Regions from separate parts of the Streptomyces kanasensis genome, predicted to be linked through region 2. Evidence: riboswitches for the same ligand, from Rfam matches in the RefSeq annotation. Region 2 holds a riboswitch; the other holds the start of a gene.
What was found. Region 2 has a riboswitch for S-adenosylmethionine ahead of thrC (threonine synthase). Riboswitches for the same ligand answer to the same signal wherever they lie in the genome.
Positions count from the first base shown of each region.

Region 1: it holds a riboswitch for S-adenosylmethionine, as region 2 does, so the genes downstream of both, ACF053_RS17880 (aminotransferase class V-fold PLP-dependent enzyme) here and thrC (threonine synthase) in region 2, are expected to answer to the same signal.

Region 1 covers NZ_JBIBSF010000006.1:359,248-367,801, reverse strand. Annotated here, with positions in the region: gene ACF053_RS17910 (hypothetical protein) at 1-204, opposite strand, end outside; gene ctaE (aa3-type cytochrome oxidase subunit III) at 406-1,026, shown strand; gene qcrC (cytochrome bc1 complex diheme cytochrome c subunit) at 1,101-1,910, shown strand; gene qcrA (cytochrome bc1 complex Rieske iron-sulfur subunit) at 1,907-2,956, shown strand; gene qcrB (cytochrome bc1 complex cytochrome b subunit) at 2,953-4,578, shown strand; gene trpD (anthranilate phosphoribosyltransferase) at 4,731-5,795, shown strand; SAM riboswitch class IV at 5,795-5,912, shown strand; gene ACF053_RS17880 (aminotransferase class V-fold PLP-dependent enzyme) at 6,122-7,570, shown strand; gene ACF053_RS17875 (Lrp/AsnC family transcriptional regulator) at 7,603-7,884, opposite strand; gene ACF053_RS17870 (rhomboid family intramembrane serine protease) at 7,881-8,554, opposite strand, start outside.
Region 2 covers NZ_JBIBSF010000005.1:109,373-117,926, reverse strand. Annotated here, with positions in the region: gene ACF053_RS14640 (MoaD/ThiS family protein) at 1-225, opposite strand, end outside; gene thrC (threonine synthase) at 246-1,538, opposite strand; SAM riboswitch class I at 1,557-1,705, opposite strand; gene ACF053_RS14630 (glucosyl-3-phosphoglycerate synthase) at 1,853-2,809, shown strand; gene ACF053_RS14625 (alpha,alpha-trehalose-phosphate synthase (UDP-forming)) at 2,869-4,248, shown strand; gene otsB (trehalose-phosphatase) at 4,352-5,203, opposite strand; gene ACF053_RS14615 (DUF3263 domain-containing protein) at 5,736-5,972, opposite strand; gene ACF053_RS14610 (ABC transporter substrate-binding protein) at 5,987-7,270, opposite strand; gene ACF053_RS14605 (SIS domain-containing protein) at 7,441-8,343, shown strand; gene ACF053_RS14600 (ROK family protein) at 8,516-8,554, shown strand, end outside.

The DNA.
Region 1 (8,554 bases), on a different contig from region 2:
GCCGGCCGGGACGGCCTCGCCGTCCAGGACGCAGACGTCGATGCCGCCCTCCTCCAGCTTCTCCAGGACGGCCGGGAGCGTCGCGCACTCGACGTACTCGACCGGGGGAACGTCGGCCGCGGGCCTCCGCCCGGCCGCCAGCCGCACCTGCGCGCGGGTGTTCGCGTCGTCGCTGTAGACCAGTACGGTGGCGCTGGACTGCATGGTTCCTCCGAGTTCGTACGCGGGAGTGCTCGGTAACCGATGCGCGGATGCTACTCCGTCCCACCGCCCGTCAACACCGCTCCGACACCCCTCCGGAGGCCGTCCCGATGGGCCGTTCGGGTCAGGTCGGGCCGCCCGCCGGAGGCGGGGACACTCCGAACGGCACCCCCCGGAGTGAGGGCGGGATAAGCGACCGACATAATGTCGGTCGTGGCGACAGCAACGACAGTAGATACCGGGCACGCGCACCCGTCGGTCAATCGACCGAACCTCACCAGCGTCGGAACCATCATCTGGCTGAGTTCCGAGCTGATGTTCTTCGCGGCCCTCTTCGCGATGTACTTCACCCTGCGATCGGTAACGGGTGCCGAATACTGGTCCGAGCAGGCGGGCCACCTGAACTTCCCGTTCTCGGCGACCAACACCACGATCCTGGTGCTCTCCTCCCTCACCTGCCAGCTCGGCGTCTTCGCCGCCGAGCGCGGCGACGTGAAGAAGCTGCGCGCCTGGTTCATCGTGACGTTCGTCATGGGCGCGATCTTCATCGGCGGTCAGGTCCTCGAGTACACCGAGCTGGTCAAGGAGGCGGGCATGTCCCTGTCCTCCGGGCCCTACGGCTCGGTGTTCTACCTGACCACCGGCTTCCACGGCCTGCACGTGACGGGCGGCCTCATCGCGTTCCTCCTGGTCCTCGGCCGGACGTACGCCGCGAGGCGCTTCACCCACGAGCAGGCAACCGCCGCCATCGTCGTGTCCTACTACTGGCACTTCGTCGATGTCGTCTGGATCGGCCTCTTCGCCACGATCTACATGATCAAGTAATCGGGCCGCCGCCTGGCGGACCGAGACACTTCCAGCAAGCATCGACGCAGAAGATCCTGACACCGGGGTAATCCGTGAAAAAGCTCTCCGCACGACGACGCCATCCGCTGGCGGCGGTCGTCGTCCTACTCCTCGCGCTGGCGGCCACTGGGGGGCTCTACGCCGCGTTCGCGCCCGCGAGCACGGCCCAGGCCGACGAGACCGCCCAGTCCCTCGCCATCGAGGAGGGCAAGAAGCTCTACACCGTCGGCTGCGCCAGCTGCCACGGCACCGGCGGTCAGGGCACCTCCGACGGCCCGTCCCTCGTGGGCGTCGGCTCGGCCGCCGTCGACTTCCAGGTCGGCACCGGCCGCATGCCGGCGCAGCAGCCGGGCGCCCAGGTCCCGCGGAAGAAGAACATCTACACGCAGGCCCAGATCGACCAGCTCGCGGCGTACATCGCGTCGCTCGGCGCCGGCCCGATCACCCCCACCGAGAAGCAGTACAGCGTGGAGGGCGCGGACGTCGCCAAGGGTGGCGAGCTGTTCCGCAACAACTGCGCCCAGTGCCACAACTTCACCGGTGAGGGTGGCGCGCTCACCAAGGGCAAGTACGCACCGGGCCTCGACGGCGTCAGCGAGAAGCACATCTACGAGGCCATGCAGACCGGCCCGCAGAACATGCCCACCTTCCCCGACACCACCATGCCGGAGAAGGAGAAGAAGGAAATCATCGCGTACATCAAGGCCGTGAACGGTGACGAGACGCCGACCCCCGGCGGCTTCGGGCTGGGCAGCCTCGGACCGGTCAGCGAGGGTCTGTTCGGCTGGATCTTCGGTCTCGGTACGCTGATCGCCGTCGCCGTCTGGGTCGCGGCCCACACCGCTAAGGCCAAGAAGTCATGAGTAGCCAAGAGATCTCCGATGAGAGCCTGCCGCAGAAGCAGGACACCGCGCACGGCTCGGCAGTAGCCGAGAGCCCGTTCGCCGACCCGGGGCTCCCGCCCCACAAGCCCCGCGTCCAGGACATCGACGAGCGGGCCGCCAAGCGGTCCGAGCGGACGGTCGCCCTGCTGTTCACGATCTCGATGCTGGCCACCGTCGGCTTCATCGCCTCGTTCGTGGCCTTCCCCGTCGACAAGATCGTGTACGTGTGGCCCCTCGGCCACGTCAGCGCGACCAACCTGTCGCTCGGTCTGACGCTGGGCATCGCCCTGTTCTGCATCGGCGCCGGCGCGGTCCACTGGGCCCGCACGCTGATGTCGGACGAGGAGATGGCCGACGACCGCCACCCGATCGAGGCGGCTCCCGAGCTCAAGGCCAAGGTGATGGCCGACTTCGCCCAGGGTGCGGCGGAGTCCGGTCTGGGACGGCGCAAGCTGATCCGCAACACGATGTTCGGCGCGCTCGCGATGGTGCCGCTGTCCGGTCTCGTGCTCCTGCGTGAGCTCGGCCCGATGCCCGAGAAGAAGCTCTTCCACACCTCGTGGGCCAAGGGCAAGCGGCTGATCAACATGAACACCTTCGAGCCCCTGCGGCCCGAGGACGTCTCGGTCGGTTCGCTCACCTTCGCCATGCCGGAGGGCCTGAGCGAGGAGGACCACGACTTCAACAACAAGATCGCCAAGGACGCCCTGATGATCGTCCGGATCCAGCCGGCCGACATCAAGGACAAGCGCGAGCTCGAGTGGTCGCACGACGGCATCGTGGCCTTCTCCAAGATCTGCACCCACGTGGGCTGTCCGGTGTCCCTGTACGAGCAGCAGACCCACCACGTGCTCTGCCCGTGCCACCAGTCCACCTTCGACCTGTCCGACGGCGCCCGCGTCATCTTCGGCCCTGCCGGCCACGCCCTTCCGCAGCTGCGGATCGGCGTCGATGACAAGGGCTTCCTCGAGGCGCTCGGCGACTTCGAAGAGCCGGTCGGTCCTGCATTCTGGGAGCGCGGATGAGTACCGCCAACGACACGACGCGCAAGGCGCCCGCCGGTGAGCGGGTCGCCGACTGGGCGGACGGACGGCTCGGGATCTACTCCCTGGCCAAGTCCAACATGCGGAAGATCTTCCCGGACCACTGGTCCTTCATGTTGGGCGAGGTCTGCCTCTACACCTTCATCATCATCATCCTGACGGGCGTGTACCTGACGCTCTTCTTCCACCCGAGCATGAACGAGATCGTGTACCACGGCTCGTACGTGCCGATGCAGGGTGTGCGGATGACCGAGGCGTACGCCTCGACCCTGGACATCAGCTTCGACGTCCGCGGCGGTCTGCTGATCCGGCAGATCCACCACTGGGCGGCGCTGATCTTCATCGCCGGCATGTTCGTGCACATGATGCGCGTCTTCTTCACCGGCGCGTTCCGCAAGCCGCGTGAGATCAACTGGCTGTTCGGCTTCCTGCTGTTCGTCCTGGGCATGTTCACCGGCTTCACCGGTTACTCGCTCCCGGACGACCTGCTCTCCGGCACCGGTGTCCGCTTCACGCAGGGTGCGATCCTGTCCGTGCCGATCGTGGGCACGTACCTGTCGATGTTCATCTTCGGCGGCGAGTTCCCCGGCCACGACATGGTCGCCCGGTTCTACTCGATCCACATCCTGCTGCTGCCGGGCATCATGCTCGGCCTCGTGGTGGCCCACCTGATCCTGGTCTTCTACCACAAGCACACGCAGTTCGCGGGCCCCGGCCGGACGAACAAGAACGTCGTCGGCATGCCGCTGCTGCCGGTGTACATGGCGAAGGCCGGTGGCTTCTTCTTCCTGGTCTTCGGCGTCGTCGCGGTCATCGCCGGCGCGTTCACCATCAACCCGGTGTGGGCCCTCGGTCCGTACCGCCCGGACCAGGTGTCCACCGGTGCGCAGCCCGACTGGTACATGGGCTTCGCCGAGGGCCTGATCCGCGCCATGCCCGGCTGGGAGATCAACCTGTGGGGCCACACGCTCGTCCTGGGCGTGTTCATCCCGCTGGTCCTGTTCGGCGTGATGCTGGCCGCCATCGCGGCGTACCCGTTCATCGAGTCGTGGATCACCGGCGACAAGCGCGAGCACCACATCCTGGACCGCCCGCGCAACGCCCCGACCCGCACGGGCCTCGGCGTCGCGTGGATCACCGGCTACATGGTCATGCTGATCGGTGGTGGCAACGACATCGTCGCCACGCACTTCCACATGTCGATCAACGCGGTCACCTGGTTCGTCCGGATCGCCTTCTTCGTCGGACCGGTCATCGCCTTCGTCGTCACGAAGCGGATCTGCCTGGGTCTCCAGCGCCGCGACCGCGACAAGGTCCTGCACGGCCGTGAGACGGGCATCATCAAGCGGCTGCCGCACGGTGAGTTCGTCGAGGTCCACGAGCCGCTCAGCCAGGCCCAGCTGCACGCGCTCACCGCGCACGAGCAGTACGCGCCCGCCGAGCTCGGCCCGACGGTCGACGAGAACGGCGTCGAGCGGAAGCCGACCCGTTCGGCGAAGCTCCGCGCGAAGCTGAGCAAGGGCTACTTCGGTGAGGGGAACCAGGTTCCCAAGGCCACGGCCGAGGAGTACAAGGAGATCAGCGCGGGCCACGGCCACCACTGATCACCTCCCCCCGAGGGTCCGCCCCCGGGGGGACCCCGGACCCGAGAAGGTCGCCACGGCAGGAGCCCCGTCCAATCGTCGGACGGGGCTCTTCGCCGTCCCCGGCGGTGGATAGGCTGGGGCTCTCATCCGTCACGGACCCAGGAGCGACCATGAGCGCTGTGCAACCCGCTGGAGGACCGACCACGGCGGGCCGCTCCTGGCCCGTGGTCCTCGACACCCTCCTCGCCGGCCGGGACCTCGACGCCGACACGACCGCCTGGGCGATGGAGCGCGTCCTCAGCGGCGAGGCCACCGACGCGCAGATCGCCGGCTTCGCGGTCGCCCTGCGCGCGAAGGGGGAGACGGTCGAGGAGATCACCGGCCTCGTCCGCACCATGTACGCCCACGCCCGCACCATCGACGTGCCCGGTCCGTCCGTCGACATCGTCGGCACCGGCGGTGACGGCGCGAAGACCGTCAACATCTCCACCATGTCGGCGGTCGTCGTGGCCGGTACGGGCGCGAAGGTCGTCAAGCACGGCAACCGCGCCGCCTCCTCCGCCTCCGGCGCCTCGGACGTCCTGGAGAAGCTCGGCGTCAACCTCGAACTGACCCCGGAGCGGGTCGCCGAGGTCGCCGACGAGGCGGGCATCACCTTCTGCTTCGCCGTCAAGTTCCACCCCGCCCTGCGCCACGTCGCCGCGGCCCGCAAGGAGCTGGGCATCCGCACGACCTTCAACTTCCTCGGGCCGCTGACCAACCCCGCCCGCGTACGGGCCCAGGCGACCGGCGTCGCGGACGCCCGCATGGCCCCCATCCTCGCCGGCGTACTCGCCGAGCGCGGCTCGTCGGCGCTCGTCTTCCGCGGCGACGACGGCCTCGACGAGCTGACCACCACCGCGACGTCCCGCGTGTGGACCGTCCGCGACGGGGCCGTGCGCGAGGAGGCGTTCGACCCGCGCGACGTGGGCCTCGACCTGGTGCCCGTGGAGGCCCTGCGCGGCGCGGACGCCTCGTACAACGCCGACGTCGCCCGCCGGCTGCTCGCCGGCGAGCGGGGCCCGGTGCGGGACGCCGTGCTGCTCAACTCGGCTGCGGCCCTGGTGGCCCTGGCCCCGACCGACGCGCCGCTGGCCGAGCAGATCCGGGCGGGCATGGAGAAGGCCGCGCAGTCCATCGACTCGGGCGCCGCCCGCGCGACCCTGGACCGCTGGGTCCGCGCCAGCAACCGCTAGGTCCTGCTTCTTGGATCAGGCCGGGCGCCGCGAGCCCGGCAGGATCCGAAAGACACCCCCTGGGGCCCCGGGTGAAGACCAGGCCGCAGGCAGCGAGGTCTGCGGCAAGCGCGGACCCCTGCACACCCTGGGGTCCTGGTCCCGAGGGAGCAGTCTCGTGAGCAAGCGAATGCGCTAGGGCCTTCGGCCCTCCTCCCCCTCCGCACGGCCACCGTCGTCATCGCCGGGCCGTGCGTCGAGGCAGTCACCCGTACGCGCCACGGCCCTGCCGTCGCCCTGCGGGTTCCGCACGCCCCCATTCGCCGCGCCCGTTGGGAGAGTCCGCCATGTCCGCGTACCCGAACGCCACCGTTTCCCCCCTCACCGAGGCCGCCCCCGCGGTGTCCGCCGCCGTGCCCGCGCCGGCCACCGTCCCCGTCTCCACCGCCTCCACCCCCTCCGCCTCCGACGGTCCGCTGCCCGTGCTCGGGCGGGACGTGACCGTGCCGCTCGTCACCGGCGGCCACGTCACGTACGCCGCGCTGGACTACGCGGCCAGCGCGCCCGCGCTGCAGCGCGTCTGGGACGACGTCGCCGCGTACGCGCCGTACTACGGCAGCGTCCACCGCGGCGCCGGGTACCTCTCGCAGCTCTCCACCGACCTGTTCGAGAGCAGCCGCGCGACCGTCGCCGCCTTTCTCGGCTGCCGCCCCGACGACCAGGTGGTGTTCACCCGCTCCACGACCGACTCGCTGAACCTCCTCGCGCACGTACTGCCCGAGGGGTGCGAGGTGTTCGTCTTCGAGACGGAGCACCACGCGTCGCTGCTGCCGTGGCGGGGCGCGCGGGTCACCTACCTGGACGCGCCGCGCACGCCGGGGCAGGCCGTGCGCACGCTGGAGCGGGCCCTCGCCGACCGGGAGCCGTACGGCCCCGCCCTCGTGTGCGTGACCGGCGCCTCCAACGTGACCGGAGAGCTGTGGCCCGTACGCGAACTGGCCGCGGCCGCGCACGCGCACGGGGCGCGCATCGTCCTCGACGCCGCCCAGTTGGCGCCCCACCACCCGGTGGACGTCGCCGACCTGGACGTGGACTGGGTGGCCTTCTCGGGGCACAAGCTGTACGCGCCGTTCGGCACCGGCGTGCTGGCCGGCCGGGCGGACTGGCTGCGGGAGGCCGAGCCGTATCTGGCGGGTGGGGGCGCCTCCCGGCGCGTGGCCCGGCGGGCGGACGGCGGCGTGGACGTCGACTGGCACACCACGGCCGCCCGGCACGAAGCCGGTTCACCCAACGTGATCGGCGCCTACGCGGTCGCCTCGGCGTGCACCGCGCTGACCGAGGCCGGGTTCGACGCGCTCGTGGCCCGGGAGTGCGAGCTCATCACGCGCGTGCGGCAGGGGTTGGCCGACGTGCCGCAGGTGCGCGTGCTGTCGCTGTTCGGCGACGACGCCCCGCGCGTCGGCGTCCTCTCCTTCGTCGTGGAGGGGTGGAACAGCTCGCACTTCGCCGCCGCGCTCTCCGCCGAGTACGGCATCGGCGTGCGCGACGGCCTCTTCTGCGCCCACCCGCTGGTGCGCACGCTGCTGGGCGGGGCCCCGCAGGAGCCCGGCGCGTGCGGCGCGCCGGAGGCCGGACCGGGCGAGCGGTCCCTCAACGCGATCCGGGTCAGCTTCGGCGCGGGGACGCCCGACGAGCACGTCGAGCGCTTCGTCCGGGCCGTGCGCGAGCTGGTCCGCGACGGCGCCCGCTGGAGCTACCGCACCGAGGACGGGCGCTGCGTGCCGGACCGTGGCTGAATCCGTTTCACCCGTACGGGTGATTCGCTGGGTTACGCGTCGAGGCCGATCGCGAAGGCCGCCTCCAGGTCGTGCTGGGAGTACGTGCGGAAGGCGACGTGGGTGTCGGTCGCGACGACTCCGGGGATCTTGCTGATGCTGCCCGGGATGACGTCGGCCAGGTCGTCGTGCCTGGCCACGCGGACCATGGCGACGAGGTCGTAGGTGCCGGTGACGGAGAAGACCTCGCTCACGTTGTCGAGAGCGGCGATCGCCTCCGCGATCTCCGGAATGCGGTCCACGCTGGTCTTGATGAGCACGATCGCGGTGATCACGGCTGTCCCTCTCCCTCGGTGGCCGCTGCTGGGGCCTTCACTCTAATGCCCCGGTAGCGCGCCCACGCGTGGAGGAAGCCCAGCCCGAAGCCGATCAGGTGCGCGAGGTAGGCGACGCCCGGACCGCTGCCGGCGCCGCGCGCCGCCAGCCACTGCAGGGCGAACCAGAAGACCAGCACGATCCAGGCGGGGAAGCGCAGCGGCAGGAAGAAGAGGAACGGGAAGAGGCTCGTGACCCGGGCACGCGGGAAGAGGTAGAGGAACGCCCCGAGCACCCCCGAGATCGCCCCCGACGCCCCCACGAGCGTCTGCCCGCTGTCCGCGTGCGCCAGCGCGTACCCGGCGAGTGCCAGACAGCCGCAGACCACGTAGAAGGCGCCGAAGCGCAAGTGCCCCATGCGCTCCTCGGCCATCGCGCCGAAGACGAAGAGGAAGAGCATGTTGCCGAGCAGGTGCAGCCAGTTGCCGTGCACGAACAGGGCGCTCAGCGGGGTGAGCAGCGCCGCGGGCGACCCGCTCAGCAGGTCCGCCGGAATCACTCCCCAGCGCCGGAAGTAGTCGCTCTGGGCCAGGACGAGGTCGTCGCCCGTCCCGTACGACGGATTGAGCCCCGAGGCCGGTCCGAGGACGAACACCACCGCGCACACGCCGATGACGGCGTAGGTCACCG
Region 2 (8,554 bases):
CGACGTGGCGAGCCCGCCCTCGAAGCGGACGTCGTCGTCGTTGACGTAGACGTTCACAAAGCGGCGCAGCTGCCCCTGGTCGTCGAGGACGCGCGCGGCGATGCCCGGGTGGTTCTTCTCCAGGGACTCGATGACCTCGGCGAGGGTGGCCCCCTCGGCCTCGACCTCGGACCGGCCGTCCGTGTACGTGCGGAGGATGGTGGGGATGCGGACGTTGACGCTCATGTTTCGTGTCTCCCGGGGGGTCAGTGGGCGAGGCCGGCGTCCCGGAACGCGTCCAGGCTCGGGCGGATGGTCGCGGTGGGACCGGTCGTCGGGGCGACCGCGTCCAGGGTCTTGAGGCCGTCGCCGGTGTTGAGGACGACGGTGGTGAGGGTCGGGTCGAGGAGGCCCTGCTCGACGAGCTTGCGCGTCACGCCCACCGTCACGCCGCCCGCCGTCTCGGCGAAGATGCCCTCGGTGCGGGCCAGCAGCTTGATCGCGTCGACGACCTGCGCGTCGTCGACGTCCTCCACCGCGCCGCCGGTGCGGCGGGCGATGTCGAGGACGTACGGTCCGTCCGCCGGGTTGCCGATGGCGAGCGACTTGGCGATCGTGTTCGGCTTCTGCGGGCGCACGACGTCGTGGCCGGCCTTGAAGGCGGCCGACACCGGGGAGCAGCCCTCCGCCTGGGCGCCGAAGATCCTGTACGGCTTGTCCTCGACCAGGCCCAGCCGGATCAGCTCCTGCAGCCCCTTGTCGATCTTCGTCAGCTGCGAGCCGGACGCGATCGGGATCACCAGCTGGTCGGGGAGCCGCCACCCGAGCTGCTCGCAGATCTCGTACGCGAGGGTCTTGGAGCCCTCGGCGTAGTACGGGCGGAGGTTGACGTTGACGAAGCCCCAGCCCTCGCCGAGCGGGTCGCCGATGAGCTCCGAGCAGAAGCGGTTGACGTCGTCGTACGTGCCCTCGATGCCGACGAGGTCGCCGCCGTAGACCGCGGCCATGACGACCTTGCCCTGCTCCAGGTCGTGCGGGATGAACACGCACGAGCGGAAGCCGGCGCGGGCGGCGGCGGCGCCCACCGCGCCCGCGAGGTTGCCCGTGGAGGAGCAGGACAGGGTGGTGAAGCCGAAGGCGCGGGCGGCCTCCAGGGCCTGGGCGACCACGCGGTCCTTGAAGGAGTGGGTCGGGTTCCCGGAGTCGTCCTTGACGAACAGCTTGCCGGGCTCGACGCCCAGCTCGCGGGCGAGGTTGTCGGCCCGCACGAGGGGCGTCCAGCCGGGGTTCAGGTTGGGCTTGTCGGCGACGTCGGCCGGGACGGGCAGGAGGGGGGCGTAGCGCCAGATGTTGGCCGGGCCGGCCTCGATCCGCTTGCGCAGCTCCTCCGGGTCGCCGGCCGGGAGGTGGTAGGCCACTTCGAGGGGGCCGAAACAGAACTCGCAGGCGAAGATCGGGCCGAGCGCGAAGCGCTCACCGCATTCGCGACAGGAGAGTCCGGCGGCGGGGCCGAGGTCGACGGAGGTGGCGCTGGTGGGTGCGGTGGTCTGCACAGCCATGGGAGGCGAGGCCCTTTCTCCTCATCTTTCTCACTGGCGTCTTTCGCCGTGAGACGGATTTGGCACCTTCCCTAGCCGGGGACCTCGCGGCACGTGCGCGTGCGAGACCGACTGGAGGGTTGCCGGGGCTTCATCGGGCCGTTTCCCTCTGCCCCTCTGGATGAGCGGTATGTGGTTGTCGGCGTGGGACCCCGGCATGCGGGCGTCTCACGCGTTGTTCAAGACTGTAACCGAAGGGGCCGGCGTCCGAGAGGGGCGTCCGACCTACGAGATGGATCACCTGCGGTTATGGAACGACCCGAGGAGAGGCGCGCGTGCTGGAAGAGGTGGAGCGCTGGCTGGAGCGGCGGTCCTGGTCCGTGGCCGACCGGCCCCTGGACCGGCTGCTCGCCGCCAAGCGGGCCCGCGGCACGACGGTGAGCGTCGTCCTGCCCGCGCTGGACGAGGAGGCGACGGTCGGCGAGATCGTCACCGTGATCCGGCGGGAGCTGATGTCGGAGGCGGTGCCGCTCGTCGACGAGCTCGTCGTCCTCGACTCCGGCTCGACCGACCGCACGGCCGAGGTCGCCGCGGCGGCCGGCGCGCGCGTGGTGGCGCGGGACGACGTGCTGCCGCGGATACCCGCCGTCCCGGGCAAGGGCGAGGTGCTGTGGCGCTCCCTGCTGGTGACCGGCGGGGACGTGGTGTGCTTCGTCGACGCCGACCTGCGCGAGTTCCGCGCCGACTTCGTGACGGGCATCATGGGGCCGCTGCTCACCGACCCGGACGTCGAGTTCGTGAAGGCCACGTACGACCGGCCGCTCGGCTCCGGACCGGCCGCCGGGCAGGGCGGACGGGTGACGGAGCTGGTCGCGCGGCCCCTGCTGAACCTGCACTGGCCGCAGCTGGCCGGGTTCGTCCAGCCGCTCGGCGGGGAGTACGCGGCCCGCCGCTCGCTGCTGGAGCGGCTGCCCTTCCCGGTGGGGTACGGCGTGGAACTGGCGCTGCTGGTGGACGCGCTGCACCTGGTGGGGCTGGACGCGCTGGCGCAGGTCGACGTGGGCGTGCGCCTCCACCGCCACCAGGACGACCGGGCGCTGGGGCGGATGGCCGCGGCGATCTACCGCACGGCCCAGCTGCGGCTGTCGCGCGGGCACCTGGTGCGGCCGCGGCTGACGCAGTTCGAGCGCACCGAGGCGGGGTTCGCGCCGCGTACCCACCCGGTGGACACGGAGGAGCGCCCGCCGATGGTCGAGGTGGCGGAGTACGTGCGGAAGCGCCGGGTGGCCTGACGGCCGGCGGGTTCGTTTCCGCACGTTTGAGCGTTTCCGGCGCGGGCTAGGTTGGCCTCATGGTCTCGGACATCCTGGTGGCATCGAATCGCGGTCCGGTCAGCTACGCGCTGCGGGAGGACGGCGAGCTGGAGGCGAGGCGCGGTGGCGGGGGCCTGGTCTCCGGGCTCTCCGCGATCGGGCCCGACGCGGGCGCGGTGTGGGTGTGCGCCGCGCTGGGCGACGGCGACCGCGAGGCGGTGCGCCGGGGCGTCGGCGAGACGGGCGTCCGCATGCTGGACATCGACGCGGAGACGCACGCCGCCGCCTACAACGGCATCGCCAACTCCGTGCTGTGGTTCGTGCACCACATGCTCTACCAGACCCCCCTGGAGCCGGCCTTCGACGCGGAGTTCCGCACGCGCTGGGAGGCGTACCGGACGTACAACCGCGCCTTCGCCGAGGCGCTCGCGGCGGAGGCGGCCCCGGGCGCGGCGGTCCTCATCCAGGACTACCACCTCGCGCTGGCCCCCGGCATGCTCCGCGAGCTCCGCCCCGACCTGCGCATCGGCCACTTCTCGCACACCCCGTGGGCGCCGCCGGACTACTTCGGCATGCTCCCGGACGACGTTGCCCGCGAGCTGCTGCGCGGCATGCTCGGCGCGGACCGGCTCGGCTTCCTCACCCGCCGCTGGGCGGACTCCTTCGCCGCCTGCTGCGAGCGGCTCGTCGGCGGCACGGGCGACACGCGGATCGGCGTGCACGGCCTGGGCGCCGACGCCGCATTCCTGCGCGCCCGCTCGCGCGAGGCGGACGTCGAGGACCGCATGGCGACGCTGCGGGAGCAGATCGGCGGGGCGGACCGGAAGACCGTCATCCGCGTGGACCGCACGGAGCTGTCGAAGAACATCGTGCGCGGCCTGCTCTCCTACCGGGCGCTGCTGGAGGAGCACCCCGAGTGGCGCGAGCGGGTCGTCCACATCGCCTTCGCCTACCCCTCCCGACAGGACCTCGCCGTGTACCGGGAGTACACCGCGGAGGTCTCCCGGCTGGCGGACGAGATCAACACCGCGTACGGCACGGACGGCTGGACGCCGGTCCTGCTCCACGTGAAGGACGACTTCGCCCGCTCCCTCGCCGCGTACCGCCTCGCCGACGTGGCGCTGGTCAACCCCATCAGGGACGGCATGAACCTGGTCGCCAAGGAGGTCCCGGTCGTCTCCGACGGGGGCTGCGCCCTGGTCCTGTCCCGCGAGGCCGGGGCGCACGAGGAGCTCGGCGACGCCGCGGTGACGGTCAACCCGTACGACGTCACCGGCACCGCCCGGGCCCTGCACGAGGCGCTCTCCATGCCGGCCGCCGAACGCGCCGAACGCACCGAGCGCCTCGCCGCCGCGGCCACCGCCCTCCCGCCGCAGCGCTGGTTCCTCGACCAGCTGGAGGCCCTGCGCGCCCTGTGACCGCGGCGGGCCCCCGCCCGCGCGCACGGCGAACGGCCCCGGCGCGTGCCGGGGCCGTTCGCCGTGCGCGCGCCTGCGCGTGCGCGTCGCCGGGACCGTTCGGTCAGTGGGGGAGGGCGCGGGCCAGGGAGGCGAGGAAGCCGACCACCGCGGCCGGGCCCGGGAGGGTGAGGTCGGCGCGGGCGGCGAGGGTGCTCACCTCGTCGCTGCCGCTGCACACCAGCAGGCCCGGGACGCCCTCGGCGCGGAGCTTCTCCACCGCGGCGAAGGCCGGCAGGTCGCCGAGGTCGTCCCCCGCGTACAGGACCGCCCCGGCGCCCGTGGCGCGCACGTGCTCCAGGAGCGCCTCGCCCTTGTCCATCCCGGGCGGGCGCAGCTCCAGGACCATGCGGCCCGGTTCCACGACGAGCCCGTGCCGGGTGGCCAGGTCGGCGAGGGGGTCCACCAGGGCGTCGAACGCCGCCTGCGGGTCGGTCGCGCGGCGCGTGTGGACGGCGACCGCGCGGCCCTTCTCCTCGATCCACGTCCCGGGCCACGCGCCGGCCCGCTCCAGGACGCCGGGCAGTTCGGCGCGCACCGCCGCGACGCCCGGGTGCTCGGGGGCGGCGCGGACCTCGCCGGTGCGGGCGTCCCAGCGTTCGGCGCCGTAGTGGCCGAGGACGACGAGGCGGTCCAGGCCCGGCACCCCGGCGAAGCCGCCGTACCGGACCGCGACGCCGGCCGGGCGCCCGGTGACCACCGCGACGGAGCCGACGCCCGGGGCCAGCTCGGCGAGCGCGGGCACGGCGTCCGGGTGGGCGCGGGCCTGCTCGGGGTCGGCGACGATCGGCGCGAGGGTCCCGTCGAAGTCGACGGCCACGACGGCGGTGCGGGGCCGCGCCAGGATCGCGGCCAGGCCCTCACGGCCGGCGGCCGTGGCGGGCACGGGAAGGCTGTCATCCGGGTAACTGGACATGTGTGCGTACCTATCCCGTACGCCCCCGGGACACACCTCCCCACCCCGGCCACGCCCGGTCCCCCACCGCCGACGCGCCACCGCGTCACCCGTCCCGCCCGGGACGCCCCCGCGCCGAAGCCCTCACCGGACCGCTCCCGGTCGCGGAGCACCCGCCGGGGTGGCGGGAGGACGGGACCGCGCGGGGCGACCGACACCTCCGGCACCCGCCGCGAACCCCCCGGGGCCACCCGCCCGCGGCCGGCGGCCGTCCCGCACCCCACGGCGTCCCCACCGCCGTAGCGGAACGCACAGCCCGCGAAGGGATGGCGGCCACAGCCCCCCGCGCTCCGGGACGCTCCCACGGCCGCGGAGGAACCGCCCTGGCGGGGCGCGCGGGCAGGCGAGCCCTGGCGCCTCCGGCGAGGCCGGGGCGCCGGGGCGTCCCACGGTGGACGGGCGTCCGGAGTTTCCGGGGAGGGGCGGGTATCCGGCGCGTCCGCGGTGCGGTTCCGGCGAGCCCGGGCCCCCCGCGTGCCCCCGCCGCGGTGGGTCAGCGGTGGGATTCCCGGGTGGCGCGCAGGCGGCGGAGGCGGTTGACCGTGACCGGGTCGTGGGCGAGGGCGCGCTCGTCGTCGAGGAGGGCGTTCAGCAGCTGGTAGTACCGGACCGGCGAGAGGTCCAGCTGCTCGCGGATCGCCCGTTCCTTCGCCCCCGGCCCCGGCCAGGAGCGCCGTTCCATGGCCAGGACCGCGCGGGCGCGGTCGTCGAGTGCGGGGCGTTCGGTCATATCAGCAACTTAAGCTACCGCGCCGACGCCGAGGCCTGGGCCGACCGGGCGTCCCGGGCGATCTGCTCCAGGACGGCGCGCGGCTCGCCGCCGGGGGCGACGGCCCGGCCGATGTTCTTCTTCACGCTCTCGCTCACCCGCGCCCACGAGGTGTCGCCGACGGGGTACAGCTCCGAGCCGGCCAGCTCCTCCAGGAACGGCCGCATCGCGGCGTGCTGCTCGTCCGCCTCCATGGCGTCGCTCGCGGAGACGGTGACGGGGAGCAGGTCGTACCGGTCGGAGAAGGCCATGACGTTCTTGTCCTGGTACACGAAGTCCAGGAAGTCGCCTATCTCCTTGCGGTGGCCGTTCTGCTTGAACGCCATCATCCAGTCGGCCACGCCGAGCGTCGCCTTGGACTTGCCGGCGACGCCGGGCAGCGGCACCGTGCCGACCTCCACCCCGGCCTTCTCGGCGGTCGCCATCAGCGTCGGGTGGCCGTTGAGCATGCCGACCTCGCCGCGGACGAAGGCGTCGAACGCCTCCTGCCGGTCGAGTTCGCCGGGGGCGACGGGGCCGGTGAGGCCCTTGCCGACGAGTTCCTTCTTCAGCCAGCCGAACGTCTCGACGTTCGCGGGCGAGTCGATCTGGTACGCGGTGCCGGTCGTGTCCCGGTAGCCGCCGCCACCGCCGAGCAGCCACATCATGGTCTCGGCCTGGGACTCCTCGGGCCCGAGCGGCAGCGCGTAGGGGTACTTCACGTCCTTGGCCTTCAGCTTCTGGGCCGCCTTCTGCAGCTCGTCCCAGCTGCCGGGCGGCGTGGCGCCGGCCGCCTGGAAGAGCTTCTCGTTGAAGAAGAGCATCCGGGTGCTGGCGCCGAACGGCATGCCGTACTGGGCCCGGTCCACCTCGCCGGCCTGCCGCAGCATGGGCAGGAAGTTCGCCTGCGTGGGGACGGAGAGGAGGGTGTCGGCGGAGTAGAGCCGGCCCGCCCGCGCGTGGTCCGCGTACGCGCCGATCTGCGCCATGTCCGGCGCCTCGCCGCGGTCGACCATCTCGGCGACCTCGCGGTCGACGTCCTTCCAGGACAGGACGGTGACGTCGATCTTCACGCCGGGCGTCTTCTTCTCGTACGCGCGGGCCAGCTCGTCCCAGTACTTCTGCGACGTGTTGGCGTTGCTGTTGCCGTAGTCGGCGGCGACCAGCTTCAGGGTGACCTCTCCGGCGGAATCCGCTCCGCAGCCCGACAGGGTCGCCGTGATCGTCAGTGCGGCCATCGCCGCGGTCAGTCCCTTGTAGCGGCGCACTGCCTTACCCACCCTTTGCTCCACGTCGAACGCGAATTCGCTTCCCGGCAGGATAGGAGGTCTACACCTAGGTCTAAACCACCGGGGTTCCTTGGTATCGCTTTCGCAACGCCCGACGACCGGGCGCTTACCGATGGGTACGTTCCGGAGCGTTCGCAGACGACGACAGTGGGAGCCCGCGCATGTCCCGTACAGCCGCCGAGATCACCACCCAGCCGAGCTGCTGGCGCCGCGCCGTGCGGGCCGCCGCCGGGTCCCCGGATGTGCTTCCGCGACCGGGCGAGCGCGTCGCCGTGACCGGCTGCGGCACGTCCTGGTTCATGGCCATCGCCTACGCGGCGCTGCGCGAGGCGGCCGGGGAGGGCGAGACGGACGCGTTCGCCGCGTCCGAGTTCCCGGTCGGCCGGGCCGCGGCGTACGACCGGGTCGTGGCGATCACCCGGTCCGGGACGACGACGGAGGTGCTGGAGCTGCTGGCGCGGGTGCGCGGGACGACGCGCACGGCGGCGCTGACGGCGGACGCGGCGACGCCGGTGGTGGACGCCGCCGACGCGGTGGCCGTGCTGGACTGGGCGGACGAGGACTCGGTGGTGCAGACGCGGTTCGCGACGACGGCACTGGCGTTCCTGCGCGCGGGCCTCGGTCCCGTACCGGGGGTGAAGCCGGTCGAGCTCGCGGCGGTCGACGCGGAGCTGGCCGTGACGGAACCGCTGCCGGAGGCCGTGCTGGCGGCCGACCAGTGGACGTTCCTCGGACGCGGCTGGACCTACGGGCTGGCACTGGAGGCGGGGCTGAAGATGCGGGAGGCGGCGGGCGCCTGGACGGAGGCGTACCCGGCGATGGAGTACCGCCACGGCCCGATCTCGATCACCGGGCCCGGCCGGGTGACGTGGGTGTTCGGCGCCCTGCCGGAGGGGCTGGCGGCCGACGTCGCCCGGGTGGGCGGCACGCTGCACGCCCACGCCTCGGCGGACCCGATGGCCGACCTGGTGCGGGCCCAGCGGCTCGCCGTGGCCCTGGCGGAGGCGCGCGGCAGCGACCCGGACCGGCCGCGCCACCTCACGCGGAGCGTGATCCTCTCCTGACCCGGGTGGCCTCCTCCGCCGGTACGGCCACCCGGCGGCGGCGCCGCCGCCGGCGGGCGGTCCGTCGCCCCGCGGCCGCCCCCCGATCATCCGCTCGTCCGATTTGTATGCTGCGGCAACAATCCACGAAGTGGACTAGACCTTTCACGCCCCTCGGGTGAAACTGTCTCCCGTGAGACACGTCATCGCCCTCGATGTGGGCGGCACCGGC